Regions from separate parts of the Variovorax sp. LjRoot175 genome, predicted to be linked through region 2. Evidence: riboswitches for the same ligand, from Rfam matches in the RefSeq annotation. Region 2 holds a riboswitch; the other holds the start of a gene.
What was found. A riboswitch is a leader RNA that binds a small molecule or an ion and turns the genes downstream of it on or off. The one in region 2 is predicted to bind glycine.
Positions count from the first base shown of each region.

Region 1: linked by a shared signal. The riboswitch ahead of ACSQ89_RS40825 (RidA family protein) and the one ahead of ACSQ89_RS03105 (D-amino acid dehydrogenase) in region 2 are both predicted to bind glycine.

Region 1 is NZ_CAXURY020000003.1:622,883-630,003, forward strand. Features, by position in the region: gene ACSQ89_RS40810 (aminotransferase class V-fold PLP-dependent enzyme) at 1-209, shown strand, start outside; gene ACSQ89_RS40815 (RidA family protein) at 206-703, shown strand; gene ACSQ89_RS40820 (SRPBCC family protein) at 716-1,156, opposite strand; gene ACSQ89_RS40825 (RidA family protein) at 1,950-2,420, opposite strand; glycine riboswitch at 2,667-2,772, opposite strand; glycine riboswitch at 2,788-2,878, opposite strand; partial or broken gene ACSQ89_RS40830 (transposase domain-containing protein) at 2,973-3,147, shown strand; gene ACSQ89_RS40835 (GlxA family transcriptional regulator) at 3,333-4,502, shown strand; gene ACSQ89_RS40840 (RidA family protein) at 4,781-5,122, opposite strand; gene ACSQ89_RS40845 (alpha/beta fold hydrolase) at 5,234-6,061, opposite strand; gene ACSQ89_RS40850 (glutathione S-transferase family protein) at 6,219-6,839, opposite strand.
Region 2 is NZ_CAXURY020000001.1:595,852-602,972, forward strand. Features, by position in the region: gene ACSQ89_RS03085 (FIST signal transduction protein) at 1-919, shown strand, start outside; gene ACSQ89_RS03090 (M20 aminoacylase family protein) at 1,057-2,232, opposite strand; gene ACSQ89_RS03095 (tripartite tricarboxylate transporter substrate binding protein) at 2,242-3,180, opposite strand; gene ACSQ89_RS03100 (LysR family transcriptional regulator) at 3,339-4,223, shown strand; gene ACSQ89_RS03105 (D-amino acid dehydrogenase) at 4,233-5,501, opposite strand; glycine riboswitch at 5,587-5,692, opposite strand; glycine riboswitch at 5,708-5,798, opposite strand; gene ACSQ89_RS03110 (FAD-dependent oxidoreductase) at 5,826-7,085, opposite strand.

The DNA of each region.
Region 1 (7,121 bases), on a different contig from region 2:
GGGCCAGAGGCTTTCAAGTGGTGACGCCGACCGATTCCAACTCCGCCATCGTGACATTCGCCTATCTCAACGCATCCCAGCTGGCGCCTCGCCTTGCACCCGCGAAGATCGAAATTACCTTGCGCGCAAATCACGCACGCATCTCGCCGTCTGTCTTCAACGACATGAGCGACATCGACAAGTTTCTTGCAGCGATCGGTACCCCATGAGTTCCAAGCACTTTCAAGCAAATCCACTGTCTTGCGGCGTTGGCGCTGCCGGCCGCTTGATACTTCCCGTAGCGCTCGCTGGCCTGGCGATCGTTTTAATCAGCGGCTGTGCGGCTCCAAAGCACTTGAACTCCGGAAAGGTTCTTCCCACAACACTTCCATTTTCCGAGGCAGTGCAAGTCGGTCCGACGCTCTACCTGTCAGGCCAGATTGGCAACATCCCCGGCAGCCTCAAGCTGCCACCTGGCGGGATTCAGCCGGAGGCCAAACAAGTGATGGAGAACATCAGGACATCACTGGAGGCGCATGGATACACGTTTGCCGACGTAGTGAAGTGCACCGCGATGTTGGCCGACATGAATGAATGGAACACCTTCAACGACGTCTACAAGACCTATTTCTCGGCGGGGAAATTTCCCGCACGCAGCGCGTTCGGATCGAGCGGACTGGCCTTTAACGCTCGTGTCGAAGTGGAGTGCATCGCGGCGCGCTGAGTTCGCGAAGCATCATGGCGCCTCGAGCACCTCATTCGCGGCGAGATCGACTACGCCTCCTCCTTCCTGCATCTTCTTGGTCGTTGACATGAGCAAGCGTTGGCCAAGCTGAGCGATCTTGCCGCCGACATTCGCTTCCAGTTGGTAGGTCAACCTTGTCCCTTCCGGTGTGTCCGCCAGGGCCACGACGGCTGAGCTCTTGGCAAAGCCCGCAACGCCTCCCTCGCCCTCGCCGACCAGCTGATAGCCGTTCGGAGGATCCCGATCGAAGAGGCGGACTTTGCCCCTGAATCGCGCCTTTAGCGGTCCGAATTCGAAGCGCACGATCGCGGCGAACTCGCCGTCGGACCTCTCCTCGACCTCTTCGCAGCCGGGGATGCACTGCTTCAGGATCGCCGGTTCGTTCATCGCGGAATACACAGTCGCCCGGGAGGCAGGGTCGATCTTGCGCACCGCCTTGTTCTTGCGATGGCACCGCTTAAAAAGGATCAGGGTAGGCTAAACACCCGGGTCAAATTTGAAGCCCAGCGCCGGCCATACCGCGTGGTCGTCGGCGGTGGCCAACAAGCTGGCGCGCACGATATGGTGGTGTTGGCACGCGGACAGGCGTGGAGACCTGCGGCGTGGCAGCCAGTGCACTGACAGGAACCTAGAAACTACCGCTTCGAAGGAGAGCAAGCGACCACGCGTGTGATGGGCCAGACAGGTCGGACCGGGATGGGAACACTCCGATATGGATCAAGAGCACCAAACTCGATGATCAGTTGGGAGCCTCGTCAGCGAATACCATCAGGGCCAGCAGGCATCACCCCTGCACAACAGGCCGGATATAGACTGCAGCCCTGCCTCCTGATCCTTTACACACAAGTTGCTTGTAATCCGGGAGGCGCCCATATAAGCATTTCCAGTGTTCTAGATTACCGAGTTCTTCATCTAAAAGGCGGTCTTCACGGTTGGTCCGCGTCGCGTCGTGTATGGCGCCCGCGCTGAAACGCTGTCTAGCCAAGAGAGCCCGGCCGAACTCGTAGAGTGCCCGAGCTCAGCAGGACGACCTCTTCAGCGAGCTCGCGCGCACCAACAGGTGGTCGAGCCCGACCTCACCGAACTCGTTGATGACCACCACCGTGTCCGCCACGCCGGCATCGGCCAGCAAATGGCGCAGCAGCGTGGGTGCCGCTGCCGAGGAAGCCGGTCAGCGCATTTATCGGTACACAGCCGTCAGCCCAGGCCGCGGCGTGGTTCATCGTCAGGCCAACTCGAAGATGGCATCGACCTGGACAGCGACGTTGCGCGGTAGCGAATTGCAGCCGACTGCGGCGCGCGCATGCCGACCCGCTTCGCCGAACACCTCGACCATCAGGTCGGAGGCGCCGTTGATCACCTTGGGATGGTCGCCGAACTCGGGGGTGGAATTAACGAAGCCGCCGAGGCGCACGCAGCCCGCGACGCCATCGAGGCTGCCGCCCAGCGCCGTGCGCAGCTGGGCAAGGATGTTGATCGCGCACAGTCGCGCCGCCTTCTGGGCGTTCTCGATCGAGACGTCCTGGCCGACCTTGCCCACGTACTGGTCCTTGCCGCCGGCGGTCGGCACCTGGCCCGCGATGTAGATCAGCGCGCCGCTCTTTCGGGCCGGCACATAGTTGGCGACGGGGGCGACCGCCGTCGGCAATTCAATGCCGAGTTGGGTCAGGCGTGCGTCGGGTCCTTGCGTTGTCATTCTCTGGTGTCCTTGGAAGTAAGTGGTCAATTGCCGAAATAGGGGTCGTCGAGTGGGGCGGAGAGCTGATCGTCGGCATTCAGCTCGCTCAGGGCGGGCGCGAGCGCGCTGCCTGTGGTACGAATATCCCGAGCAGGCCGGCGCCGAGAACGATCACGCGCATGTCGTGAACCTATGAGGTTGCAGCGCTTGAACGCGGAGAAACGGAAGCTCGAAAAGAAAGCAACCGGACCATGCGTCCAAGTTGCCGCTCCCCCTGTCCTCGGTACCTGAGAGATTCACCCGCTGCGCCCGCAGCAGGTTTGCTCCTTCGGTGCATCACATGACGTGATGGCTCTCCAGACGGCTTTGACAGTTGATGCAGTACAGGCTCATCACGTGAGCCGACCTGAGCGTTTATGGGAGTTTGCGCCTTCGGTGGAGCCGCTTCGCGCGGCCCGCTCTCCTGCTATGACGAAGTCTATTCGGATCGTTGCTGGAAGTCGATAGTGCCGCAAGGGGTCGGGAGCCAACCAGCCTCTCGTTGTTCGAGCGCCAAGCCTGGAACGTGAGGCAGGGGAGTTGAAAAAATCAGAACTGGCCGGCCAGCGCGCGGCCGTCGTGATGAGCCTGGTGCAGGCGGCAAGCTCTGCGGCCCTGATCCGCACGCGTACCTAAAGACGTCCTGCAGCGCCTGCCCACGCACATGGCCAGCCGCATCGACAATCTCCTGCCGCACCGCTGGCAATCGATGAAGTGCCCTCCCGGCGAGACCGCCGTGAGCGGCCAATTGCCGCGTGCCGCCGGTCGCAGTCGTCAAGGATCGGACGGCCATCCGCTTACCTTCTATGCGACAAGTGCCATGAGCATCCGATTGCGCGCGGACATACTGCAACTGCTACGATTGCCGACCTTTTGGCAGGAGAGTCCACGATGATGCCGGTATCTGGTGTGAAGGCCGAACCCGCCAAGCTGGCGCGGCGGCGAGTGAAGGTCGGCTTCATCCTCCTTCCGGGCTTCACGATGTTTTCGTACTCTGCCCTGGTTTATATCTTGAAGCATTGCACCGACCCCGCAGCCGCGGTCGGAGTCGACTTTGAATATATCGTTCTAGGACAAAAGCCAGCGCAAACGACCTGCGGGGTCCAAGTACCTCCGACAGCGCCCCTGCACGCTGCTCGCGATTGCAACTACGTTTTCGTGATAGGCGGGAAGACAGCTGCTCCTGTCGAGGACCGCAGATCGATTCTGGAAGCACTCACAAGCGCCGATATGAAGGGCGCAACTCTTGTGGGGACAGGTTCGGGACTATTTGTGCTAATCGAAGCCGGATTTTTCGATAGGTTGCCCTGCGCAACGGATTGGTATCGGGGCGTCGACCGAGATACCCGTTTTGCAGAGGTGCAGCAAATCTCCGGCATTAACTTGGTCGTGAGCGGCAGGCGAGTTAGCTGTGCAGGAGGGCTAGCGGCGCTGGAACTCGGATCATGGCTTCTAGAGCGTCATTATGCCGCTATCGGCGCCGAGATTCCCGCGCCGCAAGAGCTTTCGACCTCCCCCACCGAAACTGAGCAGAATTCTGAAACAAGAGAAAATCCACGCGATGCGAGAGTACTTCGGGCGCTCAAGATCATCGAAAGAAATCTTGGACAGCAGCCATTGAAGGTTGAATCTCTTGCGTCATCCTTGGGGGTTTCTAAGCGGCAGATAGAACGGCTTTTCCAGCAGGAAATGAAGCAACCGGTCCAGCAATATTGTCGTCAATTTCGACTCGCTTATGGATATTGGCTTCTTTTAAATAGCCCCAAGTCAATAACCGAAATCGCGACGATCACCGGTTTCTCCGATAGCTCTCACTTCAATCGATGTTTCCGAGCTCAATTTGCAATGACCCCATCGCAAGCACGACAATCAAAAGTAAGCTTGGATGACGTTATATCGCCGCAATGGGCTTCTCTCTACGAAAGAATGGTAAAGAGTGATCAGGATTTAGACTTGTCGCGATCGAGAAAGTCAGTTTATACAAATCTGGCTCACTCAGTAGTTGGTTCTTCAAGCAGGATCAATCCCGATGGCGGCTTGACCGAGGCAGAAATGCACTGAGCGACAGCCGAGCTACCTCTAACAGCTCCTCAGCAGGTCGGCGAGCTTCGCGCCCGCCGTCTGCTTGTGCAGAACTGCAATGATCTGCCCATTCGCCAAGCCTGGCTCGCTTCATCAATCCGGTATCCCCAAGTTGACGGACTTCCCTGCCACGACGCTGGCGGTTGGGAGGGGGCAGGTGACCGATCTCTCCCGTACCCTTAAACGATACTCCTCGAGTCCCGATTGCCGGCCTATCAGAGCGATAGGCCTGCTTCCTGGTTCCTATATCGGAGCGATCAGATCGCCGCCGTGACGATGAACTCGACCTTGAATTTCGGTGTGGTGAGCTTGGCTTCGCTGGTGGCGCGGGCCGGCGGGTTGATTGGATCGATCCAGGCTTCCCAGACGGCGTTCATTTCACCGAAATTGGCGATATCCGAGAGATAGATGATCGTCTGCAGGATCTTCGACTTGTCGCTGCCGGCGGCAGCGAGCAGGCGGTCGATGTCGGCAAGTGCGCTCTTGCACTGGTCAGTGACGCTCTCGCCTTCGCCGACCCGGCCGGCGAGATAGACGGTGTTACCGTGGACGACGGCGTTGCTCATGCGGGCGCCCGGTTCGATGCGCTGAATGCTCATGGAATTCTCCTGAAAAAAATTGAGCTGCGGAAAAAGGCCCCGCGTGAAAAGCGGGGCCGGGAAAATCTTTAGCCGCAAAGATGCCGGCTCTTTGAAACACACGTTCGAAGTTTAGACAGGCCTAGGTAGGCCACCTTCGCCGCGCATGATGGACTGGGCGAATGAGACAAGCACAGCCGCGGCCTCCGAAACCTTCTCCGGAAGAAGTGCGTGGCCAGAACCATGGATGATTTCCATCGTCGTGAGGTGGCCTACACGATCTCGCAAGTAATCTTCTTCGGGTACAGGTGCAATCTTGTCAAATTCAGGCGCAACATAGAGTACCGGCAAATTTTTGCCTACTTCGGTCCAACTACTGTCGGCCGTTGCATTCGTCGCCGCGAGCTGAAATTTAGAGACCTCTGTATGCCACCCGCTCAACCAAACGGAAGCATCGTGCCCGGGAGCGAAGAAGTCACGCTCCAAATAAAATAGGCGGTCTGCTTCCGGCTTGGAATTGTCAGATACGACATTCACGGAAATCAAGAGCTCGGGCGATATTGTGCTGCCAATAATAGCCGCGAGAAGTGCGACAGATTTTGTCATCGAAGGCCAATGATGGGCGAGAACCCGCGCGACCCAGTTGCCGAACGCGTGGCCCACCACACACAATGCTTCAGGCTTCTCCGGCGCACAATCGGCTTCGATCGCAGCCACAACATCGGCGGCAAGATCGATCAATGTGATGCCTTCGGTCGGCCCCGCACTCGCGCCTATGCCGCGTGGCTGAGGTCGCAAAACCCGGAATCCAGCCGCAGCAATTATTGGTGCAATTTCATCGAAATCAGTGGCGCCTCTTGCCAGCGAGGGGAGCAGAACAATGCGTGGGCCCTTACCTTCGACGAGAAATTCGACCTGACCTTCAGGCGTGGGAATCAGTTTGCGCTCGAGTTTTGACATCTTGTATTTCCTAATTTGGTGGCCTTTGAGGCCGTAAGCCGTAGTCCTTATAAGAAGCATCAATATGGAATCGTTGCAACTGCCCGTGCGGCAAATCTTGCATCAGTCATCAAGATTCACTGCACCGCCGGTTATTACAACGGTCCACATTTTTTTCCTATTGAGGCTTCGAGCTATCGAAAAATCTGGTAGAGGCCAAAGAAGGTCGTGACTGTATAGCTTGGTGCCAGCTCGAGAGCACCGGGTATTTTTCTCGCCAACCGAGCCTTGGAAACCGAAAGTCAGCGTATTCAGCAACGATAGCCAGCGTAATGGAGGCCAACCCGAAAGGCCGTTGCGCGACTCGCTCGACTGTCGCCTCCAGTCTTGTCCATACCATGCTCGACTTCAGGTTGAACGCATTAATAAGCGCAATCTGCTTCGCATCTTTCATTGATTCGATGCGCCATTGCACCAGCAGGTCGAGAAAACCATTGCACAACGCATGCAGCCGAAGCTCTTCAATTCGCGCCTCCGGCGACAGCGGAATAAGCTTAGCGCCACCTGCCATATGACTGAGGTACTCGATGATTACGAGACTGTCGTAGAGCGCGGTCCCGTCATCTAGAACGAGTGTCGGAAGCTGCCCAAGCGGGTTATATGGCAATAAGGCTAAGTCAGGCTTGTTCGGTGCGACGCGAGTTGGAATCGTTTCGAACCGGTCGATTAGCCCTAGCTCGTGGGCACTTGCGGTAACTTTTCTTGCGAATGGAGATGTTGATGACCAATATAGTTTCATGAAGAATTCCTAGGCTATTAATCCGGGACATTGATCGATGCTCGCCTGTGACCAAGCATGCTTCCCTTAGCGACAACTCGCCGCCATCACTCCAAACCGCAGGTCATCAGGTCGACCAATTATGGAATTTTCGCCCGAGTGCGACGAGATCGATAGAATTGCGAAGCCGTGCGAATATGAAAGCTCCGCCGCCCCATCCGATGATGTCGCAATAATCCAAGTTCAAGCGCGCATTTGTCCTATCGCGCTTGGTTGGGAGCGCGATATCGTTCTAGGCAGTCA
Region 2 (7,121 bases):
GAGCGGCTTCGCGGCGCACACGGCGCTCGTGCATGCCGACCCGGCCACGCCCGAACTCGCCGAGCTGATCGCCGAGATGGCGGGCCGCACCGACACCGGCTACCTGTTCGGCGGCCTCTCCTCGGGCCGCGCCGGATCGCTGCAGTTCGCCATCGGCGGCAACGGCAATATCCGCGGCCACGGCGCCGCGGGCGGCGTGTTCTCGGGCGGGCTTTCGGGCGTGGTGTTCGGCGAGGGCGTGCGTGTGGTGTCCAGGGTTACCCAGGGCTGCCAGCCTGTGTCGCGCGAGCGCGTGATCACCGAAGCCGACGGCAACCTGCTGCTGCGGCTCGACGGCGAGCCGGCGCTCGACGTGCTGCTGGCCGAGCTCGGCGTTTCGCTGGAGGCGCCGCAGGAGGCGATCGATGCCGTGCGCGCCACGCTGGTCGGCCTGGTCGATGCCGGCAGCGACAGCATCCGTCGCACCGGCGACCTCGGCGCCGACGTGCTGGTGCGCCACATCATCGGCCTCGACCCCACGCGTCGCGGCGTCGCGATCGCCGACACGGCCGAAGCCGGCATGCGCATGACCTTCTGCCGCCGCAATGCGCAGGCCGCGCGCGCCGACCTGATGCGCGTGTGCGCCGAGGTCCGCGAAGAACTCGAACCCCAGGAGCAGACGCTCGCGACCGCACGCGCCGTCGCGGCCGGCGAAGCCGAGGCCGCGCCCCATCCGGCGCGCCGCATCGCCGGCGCCGTGTACGTGAGCTGCTCGGGCCGCGGCGGCCCGCATTTCGGTGCGCCCGGGGCCGAGCTGCAGATCGTGCGCCATGCGCTCGGCGACGTGCCGCTGGTCGGCTTCTTCGCCGCCGGGGAGATCGCACGCCATCACCTCTACGGCTACACCGGCGTGCTGACCGTGTTCACCGCGGACGACTGAAAACTCACTGCCCTGCGTGCGCGAAAGCGCGAGAGTCCGGCGGGGAACACCGCGGAACCGGCTTTGCCGGGCCGCTGGTGTTGCCCCCGGAGAGGGGGTTGGCGGACCACACGAAGTGGGGGAGCCTGGGGGTGAGTTCAATCCCGCAGGAAGCGTTCGGTCAGAAGCACCCAGTACGCGGAGCCGATGGCGACGTTGTCGTCGTTGAAGTCGTAGCCGGGGTTGTGCACCATGCAGGCGCCGTGGCTGTCGCCCTCGCCATTGCCGATCAGCAGATAACTGCCGGGCACGCGCTCGAGCATGAAGGCGAAGTCCTCGCTGCCGGGCAGCGCCGGCGCCTGCAGCGTGACGCGCTCCGGGCCGAGCAGTTCGAGCGCCACTTCGCGCGCGAAGGCGGTTTCCTCGGGCGCGTTGACCAGCACCGCATAGCCGGGCCGCCAGTCGATCTGCGCCTTGACGCCGAAGCTCTCTGCCTGTGCCGCGACGAGCGCCTTGATGCGCTCTTCGAGCCTGCCGCGCACCTCGCGGTCGAGCGCGCGCACGCTGATCTCCAGCACGGCGCTCTGCGGGATCACGTTGTTGGCCTTTCCGGCATGGATGGCGCCCACCGTGACCACGGCCATCTGCAGCGGGTCGATGTTGCGCGACACCACGGTCTGCAGCGCCATCACGATGCTGGCCGCGGCGACGATAGGGTCGGCGGTGCGGTGCGGCATCGCGCCATGGCCGCCGATGCCGGCGAGCGTGACGGTGGCGTAGTCCGACGAGGCCATCGCCGGGCCTTCGCGCAGCGCCAGCCGGCCTTGCGGCAGGCCCGGCATGTTGTGCATCGCGAAGATCGCGTCGCACGGGTACTTGTCGAACAGGCCGTCCTCCATCATCCGCAACGCGCCGCCGCCGCCTTCCTCGGCCGGCTGGAAGATCAGGTTCAGCGTGCCGTCGAAGCGGCCGCGTTCGGCGAGATGGTGTGCGGCGGCCAGCAGCATGGCCGTGTGGCCGTCGTGGCCGCAGGCATGCATCACGCCGGCGTGGCTGCTCGCGTAGGCGAGGCCGGTGGCTTCGTCGATCGGCAGCGCATCCATGTCGGCGCGAAGGCCGAGCCGGCGCTTGCCCTTGCCGCGCACCAGCCGGCCCACCACGCCGGTGCCGCCGAGGCCGCGCTCGACCGCGTAGCCCCAGCTCTCCAGCTTCGCGGCGACCAGCGCCGAGGTGCGGTGCTCGTCGAAGGCCAGTTCGGGATGGTGGTGGATGTCGCGCCTGAGGCCGATGAATTCGCCGGCCTGCGCGTGCAATTGTTCGAGGAGTGTGCTCATGAGGCCAGCTTACTGCGGCTGCAGGTTGATCGACTTGGCGATGCTGCGGTAGCGCGCCGTTTCGGCCTCGAAGAACTTCGCCGATTCGGCCAGCGACATCGGCGCCGAAGCCACCTGCGTCTGGGCCGCGAGCTGGGCGCGCACGGCCGGGTCCTTCAGGGTCGCGCCGATCGCCTTGTGCAGGCGCTGCACCACTTCTTCCGGCGTGTTCTTCGGCACCATGAAGCCGCTCCAGATCTTGTAGGAGAAGTTCTTCAGCTCCTTGCCTTCGCTCACGGCCGGCACGTTCTTGAGCAGCTCGGAGCGCTGCGCGCCGAGCTGGCCGATCACCTTGAGCCGGCCCTGCTCGGCCAGCGCGCCCATGGCCGCGCTGTAGACCAGCACCGCGAAGTCCACCTGGCCGCCGCCGATGTCCTGCAGGAGCGGTGCGTTGCCCTTGTACGGCGCATGCATGAGCTTGATGCCGGCCTGCTGCTGCACGCTCTCGAGGATCAGGTGATAGAGCGATCCGACGCCCACGCTGCCGTAGCTCAGCGGCGCGTCGCCGGACTTGCGCGCCAGCGCGATCAGCTCGTCGACGGTGTTGGCCGGCAGGTCCTTGCGCGCGACGAAGACCATCACGGCGTCGGTCACCGGATGCACGAGGCGGAAGTCCTCGGCCTTGAGCTTGACGGCCGCATTGGCCAGCGGCGAGAGGATCACCTCGTTCGGCGAGCCCTGGAAGATGTAGTAGCCGTCGGCGGGCGCCGCCAGCACCTTCTGCGCAGCCATCGCGCCGCTGACGCCACCGAGGTTCTCCACCACGACCTGTTGGCCCAGTTCCTTGCCCAGCGGCACGGTGAAGATGCGCGCGGCCGCGTCGGAGGGTCCGCCGGCCGGGTAGGGAACCATCAGGCTGACGGGCTTCGTTGGATAGGTCTGCGCGAAGGCCGTGCTTGCGGCGAACATGAGGCCGGCAAGAAGTAGGGTGCGCGAAGGTCGGGACAACGGTTTCATCGGGGCTCCGGTGGATGCGAGCGAATCGTAGGAGTCTTCAATCCGAACGTCCAATGCATTGTTGTCTGCATTAGCATGACTTCGATGCACTACTTTGTCGGGCACCCACGATGACGCTGGTTCAACTAAGGCATCTGATCTCGCTCGCAAAGAGCGGCTCCTTCAGCAAGGCCGCACAGGCCCAGCACCTGACCCAGCCGGCGTTGAGCCGCAGCATCCGCGCGCTCGAGGACGAACTGGGTATGCCGCTGTTCGACCGGGTCGGACGCCGCAACGAACTCACCGCTTTCGGGCGCGAAGTGCTGAACCGCGCGCGCCAGCTGGTGTTCGAGGCCGACGAGTTGCGCGACAGCGGCCGGCTAATGCGCGAGGGGCAGGGCGGCGTGATCCGCATCGGCATGGGCTCGGGTCCCGGCGCGATGCTGATGACGCCTTTTCTGATGCGCATGGCGACCCGCCATCCGAAGATGCGCGTGGTCGTGTCGCGCGGCGGCACCGATCTGCTGGCGCAGGCGCTGCGCGCGCGCACGCTCGATGCGCTGGTTGTCGATGCGCGTTCGCTGAAGCCCGCGGCCGACCTGGAGCTGAGCGCACTGCACGAAATGCGCGGCGTCTTCATGTGCCGCCGCGGCCATCCGCTCGCGCGGCTTCGCAGCGCGGTGAGCTTCGAGGCGGTTCAGCGCTATCCCGTAGCCTCCACGCCGCTGAGCGACGAGGTGGCGCGCACCTTGGTCGAAGCCTATGGACCCGAGGCGCACCCGGCACTCTGCGTGACGCTGCAGTGCGAGGAAGTCCCGAGCCTGGTGGAGGTGGTGCGCCGGAGCGACGCCGTGCTGCTGGCCATTCGCGCGGCGGCGCCAGACCTGGTCGAGCTGAAGATGAAACCCGAGCTGAATGGCGTCGCGCGTTTCGGCCTCGTGACCTTGCGCCGGCGCACCGAGGCGCCGGCGCTGCCGATCCTGCGCGAGCTGATGCAGGAGTTGCTGCGCGACTGAGACTGAGACCTAGGAGGTGGCGAAAGCGAAGTCGACCTCGGGCTTGAGGCCGCTCACGATGCGCGCGATCGATTTGCCCGAGCCGCAGGCGTGGGTCCAGCCCAGCGTGCCGTGGCCGGTGTTGAGGAACAGGTTCGGCAGCTTCGTTTTGCCGATCAGCGGCACGTTGCTGGGCGTCGCCGGCCGCAGTCCGGTCCAGAACTGGGCTTGCGTGCTGTCGCCGGCGCCAGGGAACAGCTCTTCGACGCGCCGCACGATGGCCTCGCAGCGCACGCGGTTCAGGTCGCGGTCGTAGCCGTTGAGTTCGGCCGTGCCGGCGATGCGCAGGCGGTCGCCGGTGGCCGAGGTGTAGCGCGAGAACACCAGCTTGTACTCGTCGTCGGTCAAAGAGACCTGGTGCGCCTTCGAGGCATCCTTCACCGGCAGCGTGACCGAGTAGCCCTTGGCCGGGTAGATCGGCAGCCGGATGCCCAGCGGCGTCGCGTAGAGCGGGCTCAGCGAGCCCATCGCCAGCACGAAGGCGTCGCCGCGGATGCGCTGGAAGCGGCCTTCGTTGTCTGTCGCTTCCACGTGGTCGATGCTGCCGCCTGCTTCGCGCAGCGCGGTCACGGTGTGGCTCATGAGGAAGTTCACGCCGGCCGCAGAGGCCAGTGCGACCAGTTCGCGCGCGAAGCGGTTGGCATCGCCAGATTCGTCTTCGGCCGTGTAGGTGGCGCCGGCCAACTGGGGCCGGATGTGAGCTAGCGCGGGCTCGATCTTCACCGCCTCGTCGGCCGAGATCACCTGGCGCTCGCAGCCCAGTGCGCGCATCTGCTCGGCCGGCTTCAGTGCGCCGTCGAATTCCTTCTGTGTCGTATAGAAGTGCAGGATGCCCTGGGTGCGCTGGTCGTAGCTGAGACCGGTGTCGCGGCGCAGCTGCTGCAGCGTGTCGCGGCTGTAGGTGCCCAGGCGCACGATCTGCTCGATGTTGTGGCGCGTGCGCGCCGGCGTGCATTCGCGCAGGAACTGCAGGCCCCAGAGCCACTGGCGCATGTCGGCGCGGATGCGAAAGAGGAGCGGTGCATCTTCCTTGCCGAGCCATTGCAGCACCTTGAGCGGCGCGCTCGGGTTGGCCCAGGGTTCGGCATGGCTGACCGAGATCTGGCCGCCGTTGGCGAAGCTGGTTTCGGCAGCCGGTGTGGCCTGCCGGTCGATCACGGTCACTTCGTGGCCGAGTTGCTGGAGGTAGTAAGCCGAGGTCACGCCGAGCAGGCCGGCGCCGAGAACGATCACGCGCATTTCGAGAACCTTTGAGGTTGCAGCGCTTGAACGCAACGGAAACGGAAGCTCGAAAAAGAAAGCAACCGGACCATGCGTCCAAGTTGCCGCTCCCCCTGTCCTCGGTACCTGAGAGATTCACCCGCTGCGCCCGCAGCAGGTTTGCTCCTTCGGTGCATCACATGGCGTGATGGCTCTCCAGACGGCTTTGACAGTTGATGCAGTACAGGCTCATCGCGTGAGCCGACCTGAGCGTTTATGGGAGTTTGCGCCTTCGGTGGAGCCGCTTCCCGCGGCCCGCTCTCCTGCAGTGCAGCAATTGTAAGGCGGCGAGGACGCGCGCGGCTACGGATTTCTGAAGGCGAACTCGAGCTCGGGCCTGAGGCCGCTCACGATCCGGGCAATCGACTTGCCGGCGCCGCAGGCGTTGATCCAGCCGCGCGCGCCCGGCGCGACATTGAGGAACAGGTTGAACAGGCGGGTCTTGCCGATCATCGGCAGCCCGTCCCGGCTGACGGCATGCACGACCGTCTCGAGGGAGGCATGCGCCGTGTCGGCCGCGCCGGGCAGCAGCGTTTCGATGCGGCGCAGGATGGCGTCGACGCGGTCCGAATCGGGCTCGCTCTCTTCGTCGAAGCTGGCGCGTACCGTGGCGGAGACCCGCAGGCAGTCGCTGCCCGGCGTTTCGATGCGCCGGATGCCCAGCTTGCCCTGCCGGTCGCGCAGCGCGACGCGCGGTGCGCGGGTCGCGTCCTTGAGAGGGATCGTGACGATGTATTCGCGCAGGAAGCGAAAAGGCATGGCGATCTTCAGCTTTTCGGCGTGCATCGCGCTGGAGATGCCGAGCGCCAGCACATAGGCCTGGCCGCGCAGGACGACGGGCTGGCCGTCGGCATCGAGCAGCTCGACATGGTCGATGCGGCCTGCGCGCTCCTCCAGGGAGATCACCGTGTGCTGGGTCAGGAAGCGCACGCCGGCCGCGCGGCACAGGAACACCATGCTGGCCGCGAACTGGGCCGGGTCGCGCGCCGCCGGATCGTCGAGCGAATAGGCTGCGCCGGCGAGCTCGCCGCGCAGGGCCTGCAGGGCCGGCTCGATGCGCAGCGCCTCTTCGGCCGAGACCAGGCGCTCCTCGCATCCCAGATCTTTCCAATGAGAGGCGCGCGCCAGCCGGGCGTTGAAGGCGTCGGCATCAGTGTAGATGCTCAGCAGGCCCGGGTTGCGCTGGCCCGGGGGCACGCCGGCTTCGTCGCGCAACGAACGCACGATGTCGCGGCTGTAGGCGCCCAGCCGGACGAGGTGTTCGATCGGCTTGGATTTCGGCGCCTCGCCGATGGCGCGATCGAGCAGCTTCGCGAAGCGTCGCCGCAGGCGCACGTACAGCCCCACCCATTTCGCGCGGGCGGCACGGCGAGCGGCGGATTGCCGAAGAAGCTGGTCGGCCGCGGCCGCGGCCGCGGCCGTGACGACCGTGTCGACGCGCCCGCGCGCCTTGGCGGCCGGCGTGGCATGCCTGTCGACCACCGTCACTTCGTGGCCCAGCTGTTGAAGGTAATAGGCCGATGTCACGCCGAGCAAGCCGGCGCCGAGTACAACCACGCGCATGTCCAGATCCTTTTGGGATGGCATGAACGGCGGGAT